DNA from 2 places in the Paenibacillus sp. CAA11 genome. Region 1 is predicted to be linked to the other one. Evidence: a T-box and tRNA genes for the amino acid it is inferred to sense, from the RefSeq annotation. Region 1 holds a T-box; the other holds one or more tRNA genes.
The links. The T-box of region 1 lies ahead of thrS (threonine--tRNA ligase). A T-box ahead of a tRNA ligase gene usually reads a tRNA of that ligase, here a tRNA-Thr.

Region 1 (9,698 bases):
AGCATCATAATTAACCTACCGAGTTGACGCGAACGTCGCCAACAAACACGCTAACATTCAGCTTGACTCTCTTGCTTGCTTCAGAGTAATACGGAGTCTGAGATACACAGCTGCTCATAAAGCCGCCCTGCTTCTCCTTTAAGACTTTCATATCTCCGATAAGGGAGCTGGACGTTACCGTTATCCCCAAATCCATGTCCTCAGGAATGAACACCTTCACATCACCTATAAAAGCAGAGACGTTGATTTTGGTCTCCCCATAGGGAATCTGCGCTTTGGTCAGGTCAATAATGGTATCGCCGATAAAATGGGAAATGTTCATAGGCTTAAGCTGAAAATAGTCCTTACCGATCCTAACATCACCTATAAAGCCGGATCTGTTGATCTTTTCGTTATCATGGACATAGGTTGTATCAAATTTGGGACGGCTGTATTCTGATTTATGCTTAGGTTCGTGCTCTTGCTTTTGCTTCTCTTCCGGGAAAGTCTGCTCGAACACTTCATCTAAATTAGACTTGATCTCCGGATGTTGATAAGGAGGAATCTCCGCTTCTTCCAGCGGCCCTGGCGGATCATAATGCTTGTCAGGTCGTCCATTCCGCTGCCTTGGCTTTAATAGCACATACAGACCGCCAACAATTAAGAGAATCGGGGCCGCAAACCGAATCATCTCACCCATCGACAGATCAATCAGATTGAGATTTCTTGCTTGAAAATACCCACCGATTGCCAAAATAATGAACCCGCTGAGTAAGCCCCCTCCATTCTTGCTGCTGATGCTCAACTGTGAAATTCCGACAAAAATGATGAACATAGGCCAGAATGTTGAGATTAGATAACTTAAGCTCGTATTGATAATCCCCATCATATTGAGCAGGAGGATTCCGCCGATACCAAGAAGCAGCAGCCCCCCAAAAATTCGTCCCCCAAAGCCTCTTTTCATTTTTTCGCCTCCACATCGCTTTCTGTGTTCTTGATTATCAGTTTACCCGATAGCCAATCTTTCGCATAGCGGCGCGGGATTGAAATTCATCTCCGCCTCAAGACCGAGTTGTGTGGAAAAATAATACAAAAAAACAGGATGCCCTCGAATGAAGGACATCCTGTTCCCTTGAAGCTAGCGCGAAATCTACAGATTATGATTAGCGCTTGTTGTTTTGTGACGATTGGATTTTCTTCTGTACGGGATTACCGCTCAATTCGGAAAATTCCTCGTCGTACTTCTCGTTAGGTGTTTTGAAGCCAGTATGCGTGCTGCCCGCTTGATGAGAAGCTTGCGCTTTTTGAGTCACCGGGTTTGCGCTCAAGTCAGCAAATTCCTCATCGTACTTCTCATTAGGTGTTTTATAATTTCTTGGGGCCGCATTTGCACCTGCTCCTGTTGCACCTGCTCCTGTTGCACCTACGCCTGCACCTGGACCTTGAAAGTTATTACCTTTCATCACTTGCACCTCCCGGATTATTCTAGGGAGTCCATCGCTGGGCCTCCATCAATTATTATGCGAAGACCTGCGGACTCCTATGCGAACCGGGACTAGATGCTCCTCTCCCAATTTCTGTCCGGAAGCTCTTTATTAACTTCAACCGCTCTTCCAAGCTCTTTCAGCATAGCTTCCGTCAGTTTCCCGCTGCCGCGCTTGACGATACGGACCTCGACTTCCTTCTTACCCCATTCCTTAAAAACCTGTTTGGTTGTCGAGAAATATAGATCGATTTTATGTCCTTTGATCGCTGAACCTTTATCTGCTACAACACCGTACCCGTACCCGGGAATATAGAGTATCGTCCCGAGCGGAAAAACCTTCAGATCCGCAGCGATTGTGGAGACAGCATCCTTATCTCGTTTAACCTTAACCCCAGAATAGGTAATGCCATACTGTGGGTGATTTGGCCGCTTTCCAGTAGACTCGTACCCTGCTGTATATCCTGTAGCTAGCACTTTTACCGTATCGGCTTTTGCGGCGGCTTTATGAAGCTTTGGCCAAGCTTGACGGGCCCCCAAAACCAGAATGGGCTTGGCGAAGGTCTTCCTGTTCGTCATTAGCCGATCTTGATGGTTTGCGGGCTGGATGGATCCAGGAAGCCGAAATGAAAACACTCCTGCCGACCCTAAGCTCTGTGATTTATCATCCTGTTCAATTGGACTCGCATGGATTAGGCTTGCTTCGGCAATGGCACTAAGTAACAAAGCAAGCGTAATGGTGAACCATAATTTTCGATTTAACATAAATTGGCGCATGTATAAACCTCCCCCTTACTTCGCAGGGTGTCCACATGCGCCATAATTTATACGTTACTGTTATTTACCGAAAATCAATGAAGCGGCTTTAAATCACGTGAGTCCGGATTTCTTCTTGAAGAAGGGCAATGGTCTCACCAAGCGCTTTAGCCCCCAAGTCGCCTTCGCCGCGCTTACGAATAGATACCGTTCCTTCGGTCTGTTCGTTCTCACCGACAATGAACATGTACGGAATCTTCTCCAGCTGAGCTTCACGAATCTTATAACCAAGCTTCTCATTGCGCAGGTCTGCTTCAACGCGAATACCGCTAGCCTGCAGCTCTTCCGTCACCTTGCGGGCATAGTCCTCGAAGTTGCCTGATACCGGAATAACCTTGGCCTGTACAGGAGCCAACCATAGCGGAAGCGCTCCGGCAAAGTTCTCAAGCAGGAATGCAGTCATGCGCTCCATCGTACTGATAATACCCCGGTGAATAACAACAGGGCGGTGCTTCTGTCCGTCATCTCCCACATATTCCAGTTCAAAGCGTTCTGGCAGCAGGAAGTCAAGCTGGCAGGTCGAAAGTGTCTCTTCCTTGCCAAGAGCTGTGCGAATCTGCACATCAAGCTTCGGACCATAGAAAGCTGCTTCACCTTCTGCCTCAAAGAACGGAATGTCCAGGGACTCCACTACTTCACGCAGCATGCTCTGCGACATTTCCCACATTTGATCATCCGGGAAATATTTCTCCGTATCGTGCGGATCACGATAAGACAGGCGGAATCGGTAATCCTTGATGCCAAAGTCATCGTATACCTGCTGGATCAAGCGAATAACGCGTGCGAATTCCTCCTTAATCTGATCCGGACGGCAGAAAATATGCGCGTCGTTCAAGGTCATTGCACGCACGCGGTGCAGACCTGTCAATGCACCGGACATCTCATAACGGTGCATCAGGCCGAGCTCACCGATCCGAATCGGCAAATCGCGATAACTGCGAAGATCGCTCTTATAAACCATCATATGGTGCGGACAGTTCATTGGGCGAAGCACAAGTTCTTCGTTATCAAGCTCCATGACAGGGAACATGTCCTCCTGGTAATGCTCCCAGTGGCCGGAAGTTTTGTACAGCTCAACATTCCCCATTACCGGAGTGTACACATGCTGGTAACCAAGCCGCTCTTCCAAATCTACAATATAACGCTCAAGGGTACGGCGCAGCTTAGCCCCGTTTGGCAGCCAGATTGGCAGGCCTTGTCCCACAAGATTAGAGAAAGTGAAGATCTTCAAGTCCTTCCCAAGCTTCCGGTGGTCACGCTTCTTGGCTTCTTCCAGCAGGTGAAGATGCTCATCCAGCTGGGCCTTCTTCACAAAGGTTGTACCATAGACACGCTGCAGCATTTTGTTCTTGCTGTTCCCCCGCCAGTACGCTCCGGCGACGCTCAGCAGCTTGAACACTTTGATCTTGCCAGTCGATGGAACGTGCGGACCACGGCACAGGTCGAAGAATTCGCCCTGATCATAGATGGAAATCACGCTGTCCTCGGGCAGATCGCGAATCAGCTCCAGCTTATACGGATCGCCAAGCTCGGTAAAGATTGCGATCGCTTCCTCACGGCTCACTTCGCGGCGTGTAATCGGCAGATTCTCGCCAACGATCCGCTCCATTTCCTTCTCGATCTTCTGCAGATCCTCTGGATTAAGCGGGTGTTCCAAATCCATATCATAGTAGAAACCGTCTTCAATCACGGGTCCGATGCCCAGCTTAACCTCTTTATTTCCATAAAGGCGTTTCACCGCTTGAGCCAACAAATGGGCTGTACTGTGGCGCATCATTTCAAGTCCCTCTGGGGAATCCAGTGTCAGGATTTCCACCTGAGCCCCGTTCTCCAGCTTTGTATTCAGGTCTACAGTAATGCCGTTAAGCTTACCGCCTACCGCATTTTTACGAAGCCCGCTGCTGATGGAAGCCGCCACATCCTCAAACGTACTGCCTTCCGCATACTCCCGGACAGAACCGTCCGGCAAACTAATGGATATTGCCATTTCAAATTTCCTCCTATCATATAAATCACTACAGCAAAACAAAAAACACCCGTCCCGCAAAGGGACGAGTGTTATACCCGTGGTTCCACCCTAATTCGGCCTTCCATCCATCTAGGGGATAGGCCCTTCATTAAGCATCAAGTAACGGGGATGCACCGGCGATTCTTACTGGCATGTTCGGAATCGCAGCTCCAAAGGGGTAAACCAAGTCGGACGCCGGAGGAAATTACAGCCTGGTTCCCTCTCTCTGTACGGTTCCTAAATCCATGGTTCTTATCTTTGTCATCGCTGTTCATTAAGGAATTATGTCAGTAATTATAAGCTCTGCTAAGCGCATGAGTCAAGCATTTTGAGGGGGCAACACCTTGCCCAGCTCTGCCCGCTCCCCGAAAATCTGCCGGATGGTCGAAATGATAAGAAGCTCTGGCTCAAGCGTATGAATTACTACTCGCTTCGGAGAGAGGGAGATAAGCGTGCTGACAACAACGTCCTCCATCTCCAGCTCCTGATCCGCCATATGAGCCGACACCCCTTGACCCGGAAGAGGCTCTACCGGCTTTAGGCCTTCATCCAGAAGAGCAAATTCGGTTCCTCCCTTATGAAGCAAGTGAATAACAGGGACTCGAGGCTCCTGGAACTGAACAAAATATTTCAGCATTCCAATGAACTCTTCATACTGCTTGCTAAGCAAATATTCGTCCACCGCATAATCCAAGGTTTCCTTCAACGTATCCAGATAATCCCTCATTCGAAAAGCAATGGTTCCATCAACATCCACATAAGAGGTGCTTTGCAAATATTCATAAAATCCCTTGGAGATTTCAGCCACATGTTTTTCACGTGCTCTATGCCCATGAATAAGATCTGCTTCCTCTCCATTGAGCATTTTTCGAGTAAGCTCCTCAACAACAGGACGCTCAGTTTGAGGAATCTCAGGATAATACTTATGAAGCAGTCTTTGAACAATCATGGATTCCTTATGCTCAGCCACATGCTCACCAACGGCATCAGCTGCACGGGCCTTTAAAGCCAGTAAGGCTCGTCCAGACAAGGAGACAGATTCATCCCCCTCACAAATAACCGTCACCCGCTCGGCCTCAACCTTAAATGTGATTTGGAAAACGGATCTCGTTTGATTTAAATTACCTAATGCACGAAACCTGAGACAAAAACGCTCTGCGGCTTGTTCCGACTCCACCGACGACGTAATGACGAACAATTCCATGGCACCAAGCTCCCTTCCGCAGTTCCTTCTCAAAGTATATGGTGCATGCAAGCCGGATATACGAAGACCCTGACGGAAAGAGCTGGTTCCTTCTAGAATGAATAATTTAAAAAAACACAAACAAAAAAGCCGCATACCTGATAATCAGCAGGTACGCAGCAATAAGAGATCAGAAATGAGTTCAGGTTAATTCTGCATGATGAAATCATGGTCAACCTTAACATCGGCATCATCAAATACACGCAAAATTTCATATTTCGTATTACGCTGTGCAGGAGTTTTGCCTGCTTCACGGATCAGTGTAAGGATGGATTCAATGTTAACCTTATGCGTTGCTCCAGCAGAGGACACGACGTTCTCCTCAATCATTGTGCTTCCGAAATCATCGCAGCCATACTGTAAGGAGAGCTTGCCAACCTCTGGCCCCATAGTTACCCAAGAGGATTGGAGGTGCTTGATGTTGTCCAGCACAATACGGCTGATCGCCACAGTCTTCAAATATGCCTCAGGAGTTTGCCGCTCCTGCTTCAAATTCGTATTATCCGGCTGGAACGTCCACGGAATGAACGCCAGGAAGCCCTCGGAATCGTATCCGTTCTGAATGCATTCATCTTGTGCATCGCGAACACGCTGTAAGTGAAGTGCACGCTCCTCCATGGATTCTCCTAGCCCGATAACCATGGTAGCCGTCGTATTCATACCGATCCGGTGCGCTGTCTTCATAACATCCATCCAATCAGTCCAGGAGCCTTTGAGGCGGCTGATCTTCCGGCGCGTACGGTCATCCAGAATCTCCGCTCCGCCGCCTGGCAGAGAGTCAAGACCTGCCTCGTGAATTTGCCGAACTACCTCTTCCAGCGAAAGTCCATCCGACACTACCTTCATCTTCTGAATCTCGGCTGGTGAGAACGAGTGCATCGTAATGTCCGGAAATCTCTTCTTAATGTTGCGCAGTAAATCTGTATAGTAGCTGAATGGCAGGTTAGGGTTCGTACCGCCCTGCATTAAGATTTCCGTACCGCCCACATCAATGGTCTCCTGAATTTTCTGGAAGATCACCTCATCTGGAAGCACATATCCTTCATCAGACCCTGGTCTGCGATAGAATGCACAGAAGCGGCAATACACGTCACAAACATTGGTGTAGTTGATATTACGTCCGATCACAAAGGTTGTGATCGGATCCGGATTCTTTCTTTGCATCAAGATATTTGCCGTATGGCCCATCTTCTCTATTTCATCGGATTCGAACAAGGCGATCGTATCTTCCAAGTTCAAGCGTTCTCCTCTGAGCGCTTTATCTAATATAGAATCAATAGCTACCACGAGAGCAGCCTCCTTCCTTCCCCTAACAAAAGCTCGGGCATACACATAAAATTTGTACATTCATATTTCAATCCTAACATACTCCATAACAGAAAAGAAGCACCCGAACAGGCAGGTGCGTGAAAAATAATACAATATTTTTTTAATAAAATTGTACTTTACTCCTGGTCCAACGCTTGATCCAAATCGGCCATCAAATCCTCCACATCCTCCAAACCTACCGAGAAACGCAGCAGTCCGTCCGTGATGCCCCTCTCCGCTCTCACCTCTGCAGGCATGGCTGCATGGGACATCATAGCCGGGTAGGACAGGATGCTCTCCACGGCGCCAAGACTGACGGCAACAAGTGGAAGCTTAACCTGGTTAAGAACTTTCTTAGCGCGTTCTCCAGACCCGACATCGAAGGAAACTACCGCACCATACCCTGTGGCTTGCTTCGCATGAATTTCCCTGTCCGGATGGCTGGAAAGCCCGGGGTAATAAACAGCCTGAATATCAGATCGACCTTCCAACCACTCGGCTATGCGGCGGGAGCTGATTTCACTATGCGTCATTCTTGCTCCAAGGGTCTTCATCCCTCGCATCAGCAGCCAGCAATCCTGCACGCCCAGTACGCTGCCAAGCCCATTCTGTAAATACTTTAACTCGGAGCCCAGCTCCTTCGTTGCAGTTACTGCCAGCCCGGCCAGGACATCGCTGTGACCGCCTAAAAATTTGGTCGCGCTGTGAAGTACAATATCTGCACCTAACTCGATCGGTCTTTGGTAGTAAGGTGTCATAAATGTGTTATCGACGATGCTCAGCAGCCCCTGCTGCTTACACCATGCTGAAATTCCGGCAATATCCGTAATTTTCAATGTCGGGTTGGATGGGGTCTCCATATAGACCGCCTTAGTGTTGGGTCTCAAGGCTGCCTTGACAACATCTGGCCGGCTCATGTCAACGAATGAAGCTTCAATTCCAAGCCGCCCTAGAATACCTGTCAGCAGCCGATATGTACCTCCATATACATCCTCTGTTACGATCAGATGATCCCCGGCCGAGAATAGCATGAACGCTGTGGAAATGGCTGCCATTCCGCTTGGAAAGGCATATCCGGCGGCACCGCCCTCAAGCAGGGCGATATAATCCTCCAAGGCCTGCCGGGTTGGATTCCCTGAGCGGGAATAATCATATTGCGGCGGGTTAAAAATATCCGCATGGTGAAAGGTTGAAGCTTGATAGAGCGGAACGCTGGAGGCCCCTGTAGCCTGATCCACCTCAGCACCAAAGTGAAGCAGCTTGGTATCCAGCTTCGTATTCCGTACGTTCAGCGGATCAAGAGCTTCTTGAATTGATTTAGCCATGAGCACAGCCTCCTTGTTCCACTTCAATTCGAGCCGCCTCAAGCGCCTGACCCAAATCAGCGATGATATCATCCGAATGCTCAATCCCTACCGAGAAGCGCAGCAGCCGGTCATCCACCCCGATCGCCTCTCGAATCTCCAGAGGAATATCCGCATGCGTCTGTACCGAAGGATAAGTCATCAGCGATTCAACCCCGCCCAAGCTCTCCGCAAAGGCGATCAGCTTCAAATTGCGCAAAATCGGTTCGACATAACGGGCATCTGTCACCTTGAAGGAGAAGATTCCCGTATTGCCGGAGGACTGCTTGCTCTGAACTTGGTGGCCTGGATGCTCCGGCAGCCCCGGATAATACACTTTGTCAATTTGCGGATGTGTCTTAAGATAATTCGATACCGCAAGCGCGTTAGTCTGGTGGCGCTCCATGCGTAAAGCTAATGTCTTCATTCCCCGCATTAGCTGGTAGCTGTCGGTTGGACTCAGTACCGAGCCGATAGAATTATGAAGGAAGAAAATCTCCTCCGACAGCTCTTTGCCTTTGGTGACAATAAGTCCTGCCAGCACATCATTATGACCGCCTAAATACTTGGTAGCACTGTGCACAACAATGTCGGCTCCAAGCTCTAGCGGACGTTGAAAGAATGGAGTAAGCAAGGTGTTATCTACAATTGTAAGTAACCCATGCTTCTTGGCCCAAGCGCTTACTGCCGCTATATCTGTGATCATCATAAGCGGATTGGTCGGCGTTTCTATGAATACTGCCTTGGTATTCGGCTGTCTTGATGCTTCAAGTGCCTCCAAATCATTCGTATCCACATAAGAAGCAGTAACTCCATACTTCGAGAGAATTCTCTCCAGCAAGCGATAGGTCCCCCCATACAGATCCAGTGAGACAATCAGATGATCTCCCGAGGCGAATAAGGTAAAGACGATCTGCAAAGCAGCCATCCCTGAGCTGCAGGCAAAGCCTGCATCACCCGATTCTAGCTCGGCGGCCGCCTCCTCCAGAATAGTACGCGTAGGACTCTTCGTCCTAGCATAATCAAAGCCAGTGCTCTGCCCTAGTCTTGGATGCCTGAACGCCGTTGCCTGATAAATCGGATAATTTATCGCTCCTGTAACAGGCTCACTGACCGAACCGATTTGTGCCAATCTGCTCTCTATACGAAGTTTGTCCTCTGCCATTGTTAAGCCCATCTCCTCGCTATATTTCATAGACGAACTCAGCCAGCTCGTCGATATCGTAAGGTGTCTCTTGATACACATAATAATTTAGCCAATTGGAAAATAATAAGTTTGCGTGTGCTCTCCATACCGATGGAGGCGTTTGCGTCGGATCATCGTTAGGATAATAATGAAGCGGAAGCTTAACATCCAGCCCTTTGGCTGCATCCCGGTCGTATTCCCATTTGAGCGACAGTGGGTCATACTCCGCATGGCCTGTAACAAATATCTGTTTGCCGTCCCGGGTTGCAACCAGGTAGACGCCCGCCTCTTCCGACTCTGCCAGAATATCCAGCTCAGGCACCCTCTCGATA
Region 2 (9,698 bases), 880 kb from region 1:
CGCTAAGCAGCGGATTCGCGGCAATGTCGGCAATGATCTCATCCTGCCTTTGCAGTGTGAACGGTTCGCCATAATTGAAGTTCCAGGTCGCCGGGCTGAAGCAGCCCTTGCAGCGGTGCCTGCAGCCACTGATGAATATGGCGGCCCTCAGGCCTTCGCCTTCATTGATAGATTCCGGGTAATAGCCGCAGATATTCATTGAGTATGCTTCACCCGGTCGCGCACCTCGGCTTGCTTGGCACTGTTGAAGCGGGTCTGGAAATCCCCGGTCAAATAACCGGTTACCCGGCGCAAGCGGCGAATGTGCACGTCTTTCTCATGGGCGCCGCAGGAAGGGCAGGTCGCCCCGATAATGCCTTCATGGCCGCAGGCCGAGCAGCGGTCAATCGGGTGATTGATGCTGAAGTAGCTGACCTGTTGTGAGAGGGCATACTGCACTATGTTTAAAAATGCCGCAGGATTGCTGCGGGCATTGCCGTTCAGCTCGATATAAGAGATGGCCCCTGCATTGCACAGGTCATGGAAGCGGGCTTCGAGCTGGATTTTGCGGGCTGCTGTGATCGGGTAATACACGGGAATATGGAACGAGTTCGTATAGTACTCCCGGTCCGTCACTCCCTCAATCGATCCATAGGTTACCCGGTCACGCTTGGTGAACTTCCCGGACAAGCCTTCGGCCGGTGTAGCGAACAAGGTGATATTAAGATTAAGCTCCTCGCTCTTGCGGTCACAGTATTCGCGAAGATGAGCAATGACAGCAAAGGCTTTGTCATAGATGGCCGAATCTTCGCCGTGATGCTTGCCGTACATGGCCTTCATGCATTCGGCGAGCCCGATGAACCCGATGGACAAGCTTCCGTGCTTCAGCAGGTCTCCAACCTTATCTTCAGGCCCGAGCTGTTCACCGCCTTCCCAGACTCCTTCCCGCATCATGAAGTCGGATGCCTTGGCCTTCTGGGCAGCCTGAATCCGGAAGCGGTGAAGAAGTCCCTCCAGGGCAATCTCCAGATAATGACTCAGAGCGCGATAGAAGCCTTTCTCGTCCGCAGTCTTGCGGCGGCCTAAGGCGATGCCGTGCTCAAGACCCAGCTTGACCAAATTAAGCGTATTAAAGGACAAGTTTCCTTTGCCGGACAGATGATTCCGCCCGAATCGGTCGCTCAGCACGCGTGTCCGGCAGCCCATGGTAGCGAACTCGGTATCCGGGTCAGCCGGATTGTAGTACTGCAGGTTCAGCGGCGCATCCAGGTTCGCAAAGTTCGGATACAGACGGCGGGCCGAGCACTCCGCGGCCTTGAGGAACAAGTGGTAGTTCGGCTCACCTGGTGCCTGGTTGATACCCTGCTTGCATTTGAAAATCTGAATCGGGAAGATCGGCGTCTCTCCGCTGCCAAGTCCGCGCATCGTCGCGGTCAGCAGGGAGTCGATAACCAGTTGCCCTTCAGGCGAGGTGCATGTGCCGTAATTAATGCTGGTGAACGGAATTTGCCCCCCGGCCCGGCTGGACATCGTATTCAGGTTGTGGATCAGACTCTCGGCTCCCTGCAAGGTCTCGATTTCCGTCTCCTTAAGAGCATATCGGAAGGTCTTCGGATAGCGTTCCTTGAGGTCGGTACGGCTCATGGAGATGTCGCCGAGATCTGTTTGTGGATGCTCTTCGAAATAATCCAGTCCTTTACGGAAGTACTTCGCGAAGGATTTGGCTACATATGGGGCGAGGTCATGGTCCAGCTTGTTGGAGGAAACCCCGCCATATTGGGAATTTTGCTGGGACTGAAAAATGATTGCAACCAGAGCCATCGCCGTCATGATGGAATTCGGCGGGCGGACACTGCCGTTACCGGTATTGAAGCCCTCCCGGAGCAGCTTGTCGAATGGGATAAAGATGCAGTTGGTTGTCCCAATTGCATATTGATCCAGGTCGTGAACGTACACGTAGTTGTCGTCGATCGCACTTACGACAGGCTGCGGCATAATAAAATGCTTTGCGTACCATTTCGCGTATTCGCTCCCGAATTTGCTCATCTTGCCAGAGAAGCTTTCCCCGTTCAAATTGGCATTTTCCCGCAAGAGTTCCAGGTCACGGCTGTCGATAATGTCTTCACCCAACTTCATGATCTCACCCAGCATTTGCTCCTCATTGTTGTAGGCATAATTTTTCAGCGCCATCGTCACATTCCCCTTTCCATATCTAGGCCAAACGGCCGCAAAAAATCATACATCCCTGGCAGGAATGTATAGGTATATTGCTGACAGAACCACGCTGCATTCCGTCGATTTTGTTATTCAAAGCCAAGCCGCTGCAAAAACCGTGAATAGTGTCTAATTACCATTTATTCACTATATGTCGGTCGTTGATTATGACACTACTACAATATATAGTGTTTTGTAAATGAGGAAAATCGTACAATCCCCCTTCTTGAGGAAGAGGAAAACCCGGGTCGCCTTGTCCTGCTTGTCCTGCGGGAAAATGTGAATTTTTGTGGCGAAAGCTGTCCTAAGGGTCGGTTTCAGTTGTGGCTTAGAGGAGGTGCACCAACCGTTCATTTTGGAAACGAGAGAAGAGGCTGGTACAATAGAAGGAGACTCTATATTTGGCTGGAAAGGGGAAGGGTAAGATGGCTATTGCAGAGGTAACAGTGATCCCGATAGGAACGGGATCTACAAGCTTAAGCTCCTATGTGGCACACATGCAGCGGGTCTTGTCAGGGCTTGAGGGAATCAGCTACGAGCTGACCTCGATGAGCACGATCATTGAGGGGCCACTGGACCGGATCTTCGCTGCCATTACGGCACTTCATGAAGCGCCGTTTCATGAAGGAGCTCAGCGGGTATCCACTTCGGTGAAGATAGATGACCGCAGGGATAAAGCGGGCTCGTCCGAGCAGAAGCTTCGGTCTGTTCGTGAGAAGCTGTGAGCAGCCTGTTAGTATGCGCTGGAAGAGAATCATGCGGTTATTTCGGGGTTGCATAATTTTAAAATCGGAGTATAATATTTTTTGTTTGACGCCGAAATAACCTGCTGGTGTAGCTCAGGGGTAGAGCAACGCACTCGTAATGCGTAGGCCGGGGGTTCAATTCCCTTCACCAGCATCCTTACCAAGCAAATAAGACGCGAGCTTCCGGACTTTATGGAATCGCGTCTTTTTATTTGGTTTCACTTATTATAGAGAGTAATTCACTTTAAAATAAAATCACCAGAACCCTTATACTTATTTAGCTTAGGGTTCCAGGTGAAGACCCCTTCGGCAGCATTCCATCCAACCTCGGGTTTGTAGTTTTTCCAATATTGATCTACTCTGCCTTTCTTGTCAATTTGAACATCGATATCTCCCGTTAGATCCAGAACCTTAGTTAGAGTCCCATTCTTAAGTCTGTAAGCATACAGCTGCGTATTTGATAGCAAGTAGGTTCCGATGAGAGCAACATGCTTTTCCTTGCTGGTCACCGAATATATCTTCATGCTTACTTCATCAAAATAATCACTATTGAGACCTGTATCAATAAGTACTACGTATCCTTTGGAATTAATCAGATAAAAGTTGCCTGATTCCGTCAGAATAAAGGATTCTTTCTTCTTGTCATCGTTAATGTCGTCTGTCTTAACAAGCTTAACAACTTCATTAGGGTATTTGGCTGCAAGGATATCTTGTGGTGACTTAGCTTTTCATAGGACACCTCCAATAAATTGATACAATGGTACCATTAATTGGGCCCAAATGAGAAGATGGACATGTCTATGACTTGGTTTGACGCCTATTCTTTATCTTCTTTTCAATATAATTGATTAAACTAAAAATCATCATAATCAAGGCTACTGAAACTACAAAGTTAATAACCAGTTTTAATATATTCTCAAATGAAAATATAGAATTTTGGGTGTTGTACCGAAAAACGGCTAATCTCTCGTAAGTTAAATTTCCGATTAAATTCCCAATGAAAAACGCAATAATGAGTTTCCAAATATTATTCATCGTTGTGGCCTCCATTGCATAATAGCAAAAGCCTATGGATCTATTGAAGTCATATAAGCTTCGAGGAATGGGATTCGAAGGACAGAAAGGGGAGCTTGCTACCTAACATGAATATAACCAAAGAAAGCTGCAGACAATCAACGAATGCCAACTGGAAGGTTAGATCTAGGATGAGCGCGATGATCTCGATTGCGAGTGAAATCGCGCTTTTTTGGGTATGCGGACACCGCGCTAAATGGGGTGAGAAGCCTCTTCCTGCTCCTATAAATTATGTATGGCATAGGTTAAGAAGGAATACATCCCCCAGAATAATAGCGCTATAGCAGCGATGACTCCGAACACAAACCATCCGACGAATTTTTTACCGTTCACAAGATACTCTCCTTTAGGACAAAGATCAGCATTACAGCTGTTCAGATACCACAATAACACAGATTTGCTGGAAAAATAAAATTCTAAGGGCGAGCCAGGCGGTGGCCCTCTCGCTAAAACTTTAATAAAGCACGGACTCTCTAGGCCGAGAATCCGTGCTTTATTAGAATGATTGCGGCCGCAGTCTTATACGGTTAAGCGTTAGATTAATGCGATAGCCAGCAGTGTGAACAAGCTTAATGTAAGAATAGCTCCAGATCCATAACCGTAAGGATAGAAGGCGGAAGTCTGAACCTGCTGTCTTCCTTCTTGTCTAAGGTAGACGTTCTGATGGTCGACATCCACAATGGTGCCTTCATATCTCTTCCCATCGACGGTCAAGATGCGAACCTTCCTGTTCTTGCATCTCAAGCAATTATAATATGCTTCTGGCAATAGTCTCACCCTCCTTTTAATATCTAATTTATGAGAAGGATGAGAGTTGGGAACGGCGGCTGTTCAAAGTAGACTCTTCACTCGAACTATAAGGGATTGTGCTGCGTTCCTGGGAAGTGCTTCCTGCCCAGATGGTCTGAACTAGAGAGCGGGCAAGATTCAAAGGTAAGCCGGAAAGGGTATAGAAAGGGGGAAATGATCACAAAAACGATTACATATAAAAGAGGTGGAACGGATGAACAAGAAAAGAGGCTCACAGCTTATTCAACAGCTTATTTTTGTAGGACCGACCGCTTTGTTTTTTGTGGTGATCGTAGCGGTTCCGTTCTTTTTGGGATTGTATTATTCTTTTACGAGCTGGAACGGGATTTCCAAGCATACAGAATGGACGGGGCTTCGCAATTATGTCCATATCTTTACTAAGGACCCTTCCTTTCTGAATTCATTTTGGTTTACTGCAAAATTCACCGTGCTCGGATTAGTCCTAACTAACCTGCTGGGCTTTGCTCTGGCGTACATTCTAACTCGCAAGCTCTTTACGAGAAATGCTATGCGCACCGTCTTCTTTATCCCGCACGTGATTGGAGGTCTGCTGCTGGGCTTTATTTGGCAGTTTATCTTTGTCAGGGGCTTTGCATCCATTGGACAGGCTACTGGCTGGTCCTTTTTTAATCTTTCTTGGCTGGGGACAGAGAGCACGGCATTCTGGTCGATTGTGATTGTATTTGTATGGCAGAATGCCGGGTATTTGATGGTGATCTACATCTCGGCGCTCAACAACGTTCCCAAGGGGCTGCTGGAGGCCGCAAAGGTGGATGGAGCAGGCAGATGGCAGGTGCTCAAAAATGTAACCATTCCCCTCGTCATGCCGGCTGTAACGGTATGCTTGTTTCTCTCTATATCCTGGTCTTTCAAGCTGTTCGATCTGAACCTGTCACTGACCAAGGGCGGGCCGTTCAAGGCGACCGAGTCGGTCGCGCTCAATATTTACAATGAAGCGTATACCCTTAGCCGCTACGGTATGGGTTCCGCCAAGGCGATTATATTCTTCGTGATTGTGGCGATCATCTCGATGATTCAGGTGTGGGCTACGAAGCGGAAGGAGGTTCAGGTGTAATGAATACAACCGCGACTACAACTAGAGCAGCAAGTGCCGCTGCTCCGTCACCCGCTACTCCCAAAAAAGAAAGAAGATACAGCGCGTCCCTGCTTATCACAGAAGCTGTAATTGTTCTGCTTGGGCTGATATTTCTGGTCCCTTTCTATTTTCTGCTGGTGAACTCGGTTAAGGAGTATGGGGATATCTTGTCCAACTCTTCCGGCTGGCCGTTAGCCTTTCATTGGAACAATTACGTAGAGGCCTGGAAAGCGACGGATTTCCCCATGGCTTTTCTGAACTCGCTATGGATTACGGTGGTCAGCAATGTGCTGCTTGCCCTGATCTGTGCTATGGCAGCTTATAAAATGGTGCGCCGGGCGACCTGGTTCAACCGGATTTTGTACCTGGGCTTTGTAGCGGCCATGGTCATTCCTTTCCAGTCCATTATGATTCCGCTCGTGCAGGTATTGAGTGGGCTGGACATCATGAACAGCCGTACCGGACTTATTATCGCTTACCTTGGATTTGGGGCACCGATGACGGTGTTTCTGTTCCACGGATTTGTTAAATCCGTACCGATTGATATTGAGGAAGCCGGACGGGTGGATGGCAGTACGCCTTACGGCATCTTCTTCCGGCTGGTGCTTCCTCTGATGCAGCCGATTATTGCAACGGTTATCATTCTGAACACCCTCTGGATCTGGAATGACTACCTTATGCCTTATCTGATCCTGCAGGATCCGGGCTTACGCACCATTCCCATCGCAACGTACACCTTCTTCGGACAATATACGAAGCAGTGGGATCTGGCGTTGCCAGCACTAGTGCTGGGCATTACCCCTGTGGTGATCTTTTTCCTGGCGATGCAGAAGTACATTATCGAAGGGGTGTCTGCTGGCTCAGTCAAGGGCTGATCAGATGAGCGTTTCTGGCGGATAGAGATAGAGGAAGAGGAGGAGAATGATCCATGAGACGTTGGAAATTAGGGCTTGTGCTGCTGATGACTGCAGTATTGGCATCCGGCTGCGGAAGCAATAACGATAACGGCGATAAGAAGACCGTGCATATTTTTCAGTTCAAAGTGGAGATCTCTGATGCGCTGAACCGCTTGAAAGCGGAATATGAGAAGGAGCATCCCGATATCAAGCTGGATATCCAGACAGTCGGTGGAGGAAGCGACTATGGTGCATCGCTGAAGGCCAAAGTCGCCTCGGGAGAAGAGCCTGATATTTTCACCATCGGCGGCTATGTGGAACGGGATATGTGGATGGACTATCTTGAGGATTTGTCCGACCAGCCTTGGGCGAAAGAGGTTAAGGATGTGGCCAGAGAGCAAATGACGGTGGACGGCAAGCTGTACGGCATGCCGATGAATCTGGAAGGCTACGGCTTCATGTATAATAAAGACCTATTCGCCAAAGCGGGCATTACCAAGCTGCCGATGACGATCAGCGAGCTGGAGGAGGCCTGCAAGAAGCTGAAGACGGCGGGAATTACCCCATTTGCCGATGGCTATCAGGACTGGTTCGTGCTGGGGAATCACAATATTAATGTGGCCTTTGCCCAACAGAAGGACCCTGCGGCCTTTATTCAAGGGCTTACGGACGGTACGGAGAAATTTGCCGATAACGAGGTGTTTCAGAAGTGGACCCGGCTGCTGGATATGACCGTGAAATACGGCAACAGCAATCCGCTGTCCACGGATTACAACACCCAGGTGACCTTGTTCGCCACCGGCAAGGCCGCGATGATGCAGCAGGGGAACTGGACCCAGGTGCAGGTGGATGGCATCAACCCCGACCTGAAGATGGGCTTTCTGCCGATGCCGATCGACGATACGGCAGAGGACAATGACAAGCTGTATGTCGGGGTGCCCAGCAACTGGGTTGTGAATAAGAACTCCCCGGTGAAGCAGGAGGCTAAGGATTTCTTGAACTGGATGGTCTCCTCGGATATAGGGAAGCAGTATATTACGAAGGAATTTAAGTTCATTCCGGCAATGAATAATATTAAGGGCACTGAAGAGGACCTTGGCAGCCTGGGGGTAGAAATTCAGAAATACGCGGATGCCGGCAAGACGCTAACTTGGAACTGGACCCGGCTCCCGAACGGGATGCCGCAGGAGCTGTCCAGCAGCATGCAGGCGTATATAGGCGGCAAGCTGACCAAAGAGGAAATGCTGGAGCAGTTTCAAGAGAACTGGGATAATCTAAGTGTTAAATAGAGTAGAAAAATGGATGTATTTAAAGAGGCTTCTCCGCGATAGGGAGAAGCCTCTTGCTATGTGTGTCGGAGGCTGCTGTCCGTCTAGCTCCTGGTGAGCTTACGGACAACTCCAAGCCTGCCTACAGACTGATGCCGCTCTACAATTTCTCAGCGGTCAGAGTGAAAGTCTTCGGAATGCCTTTGTCGAACACCTCGGAGGACTGGTTGGGCAGCTCCTCCAGCTGCTTAATGAACAGCCCTGATCCCGCAATGGCGGTTACAATCTCTCCTAGCGTCCAGTGGCGTAAGAGAACCTTCTGAATTTCAGGCTCTTTATGCTCGTCCGGAAGGAATTTATAGAAGGAGATATCCTTCTCCTCAAGCGTGGTATCGAAATAATCGCCGGTGACCTTATGCTTGCGAATGTTAGCTGTAGTCCCGCGCGAGGTGATCAGCTTGGTGGAGATCGGGTGGAAATCCTGCAGGATCAACCGTCCGCCTGGAGCCAGAAGCCGGGAGACGACGTGAAATAAGGGAGAGAGATCCATAAAATAATGCAGGATGCCAAACTCCATAAATACGATGTCAAATGGATCATGATATATTGATTCCGGCAGATGAAGCACATCGGACACGATATACTCCAGGGGAACACCGGCTGCTGCCGCAAGCTTGATAGCGTATTGCTCGTTCTCATGTGAGAAGTCGGCTACGGTAACCCGGGCGCCAAGCAGGGCGAGAGCTACGGCTTTATTGCCGTTAGAGCCCATCAGGTTTATCACTCTTTTTCCTTGAAGTTCGCCCATATGCTCCAGCACGCTGCCAATTCTCTTGGCAGGGGTCTCCTTAATCTTGGCGGCAGCCTCCTCAGGCTGGCCAAAGCGCTGAATCCAGGCTTCATAGGTACCTGTGTTCCAGGCTTCCCGGTTTTGTTCAAATGACTGCAACACGCATTCCTCCATCAGTATCAAAAGTTGTGTAGGCCCATCATACTACAGATTGGCCAGCTTCCCCAAGCTTCATCCCTAGAGGGGCTGTGTACATAATAGAAGACAGGCATCCGCGGGATGCCTGTCTGTTTGCTTAGTGTTCAGTTTATTTATTTAATGAGGTACCACCTGCCATGTACACTTGGCGGCGTCCTAATATTCCTTATTCAGACCGTAACCTTCGTTACTATTCTAAAACAACAAAAGCCCTACCTCTCTTTTGTCCTTGCGGCTCCGATGACCGCGCCAGTGTGAATCAGAACTACTTAGAAAAACTCAAGTCTGCTTCGCAGAAGCCCTAAACTGCAACGTAAGAATAGTTCATCTGCTTCAATGGGTCATTGTAATTGGAGTTTTTATACCGTGATGGTATTAGGAGGGTTAAAGCCTAATGAGGAAAAAACTGAAGTTTACAACTCAATTTATTATTATACACCATAGGGCTATTTGTTGCAAGAGAAAATAAATTTTGTCATAAAATGGACCTTTGTTGCTTATGTCTACTTATAAAATGGTTAAAATTAAAGTAATAAATAAAATGCATCTAGGCTCTTATTTTTAAAAGGAGGAACATTAGGTATGAATCCACATTTAGCCTACTTTTTAATATTTGCTGCTGCCGGA

Region 2: it encodes a tRNA-Thr, which carries the amino acid that the T-box ahead of thrS (threonine--tRNA ligase) is inferred to sense. The anticodon was not compared.

What each region holds. Positions count from the first base shown of each region.
Region 1 covers NZ_CP028922.1:1,467,252-1,476,949, reverse strand. Annotated here, with positions in the region: gene liaF (cell wall-active antibiotics response protein LiaF) at 11-943, opposite strand; gene DCC85_RS06875 (hypothetical protein) at 1,143-1,442, opposite strand; gene DCC85_RS06870 (3D domain-containing protein) at 1,535-2,239, opposite strand; gene thrS (threonine--tRNA ligase) at 2,328-4,265, opposite strand; T-box leader at 4,323-4,560, opposite strand; gene DCC85_RS06860 (putative sporulation protein YtxC) at 4,606-5,490, opposite strand; gene mqnC (cyclic dehypoxanthinyl futalosine synthase) at 5,677-6,816, opposite strand; gene DCC85_RS06850 (trans-sulfuration enzyme family protein) at 6,975-8,162, opposite strand; gene DCC85_RS06845 (aminotransferase class I/II-fold pyridoxal phosphate-dependent enzyme) at 8,155-9,345, opposite strand; gene metA (homoserine O-acetyltransferase MetA) at 9,365-9,698, opposite strand, start outside.
Region 2 covers NZ_CP028922.1:585,004-594,701, forward strand. Annotated here, with positions in the region: gene nrdG (anaerobic ribonucleoside-triphosphate reductase activating protein) at 1-199, opposite strand, end outside; gene DCC85_RS02585 (anaerobic ribonucleoside triphosphate reductase) at 196-2,169, opposite strand; gene DCC85_RS02590 (MTH1187 family thiamine-binding protein) at 2,619-2,918, shown strand; tRNA gene DCC85_RS02595 (tRNA-Thr) at 3,022-3,093, shown strand; gene DCC85_RS02600 (hypothetical protein) at 3,179-3,463, opposite strand; gene DCC85_RS02605 (hypothetical protein) at 3,738-3,974, opposite strand; gene DCC85_RS02610 (LSm family protein) at 4,548-4,781, opposite strand; gene DCC85_RS02615 (carbohydrate ABC transporter permease) at 5,017-5,898, shown strand; gene DCC85_RS02620 (carbohydrate ABC transporter permease) at 5,898-6,794, shown strand; gene DCC85_RS02625 (ABC transporter substrate-binding protein) at 6,848-8,104, shown strand; gene DCC85_RS02630 (class I SAM-dependent methyltransferase) at 8,244-9,032, opposite strand.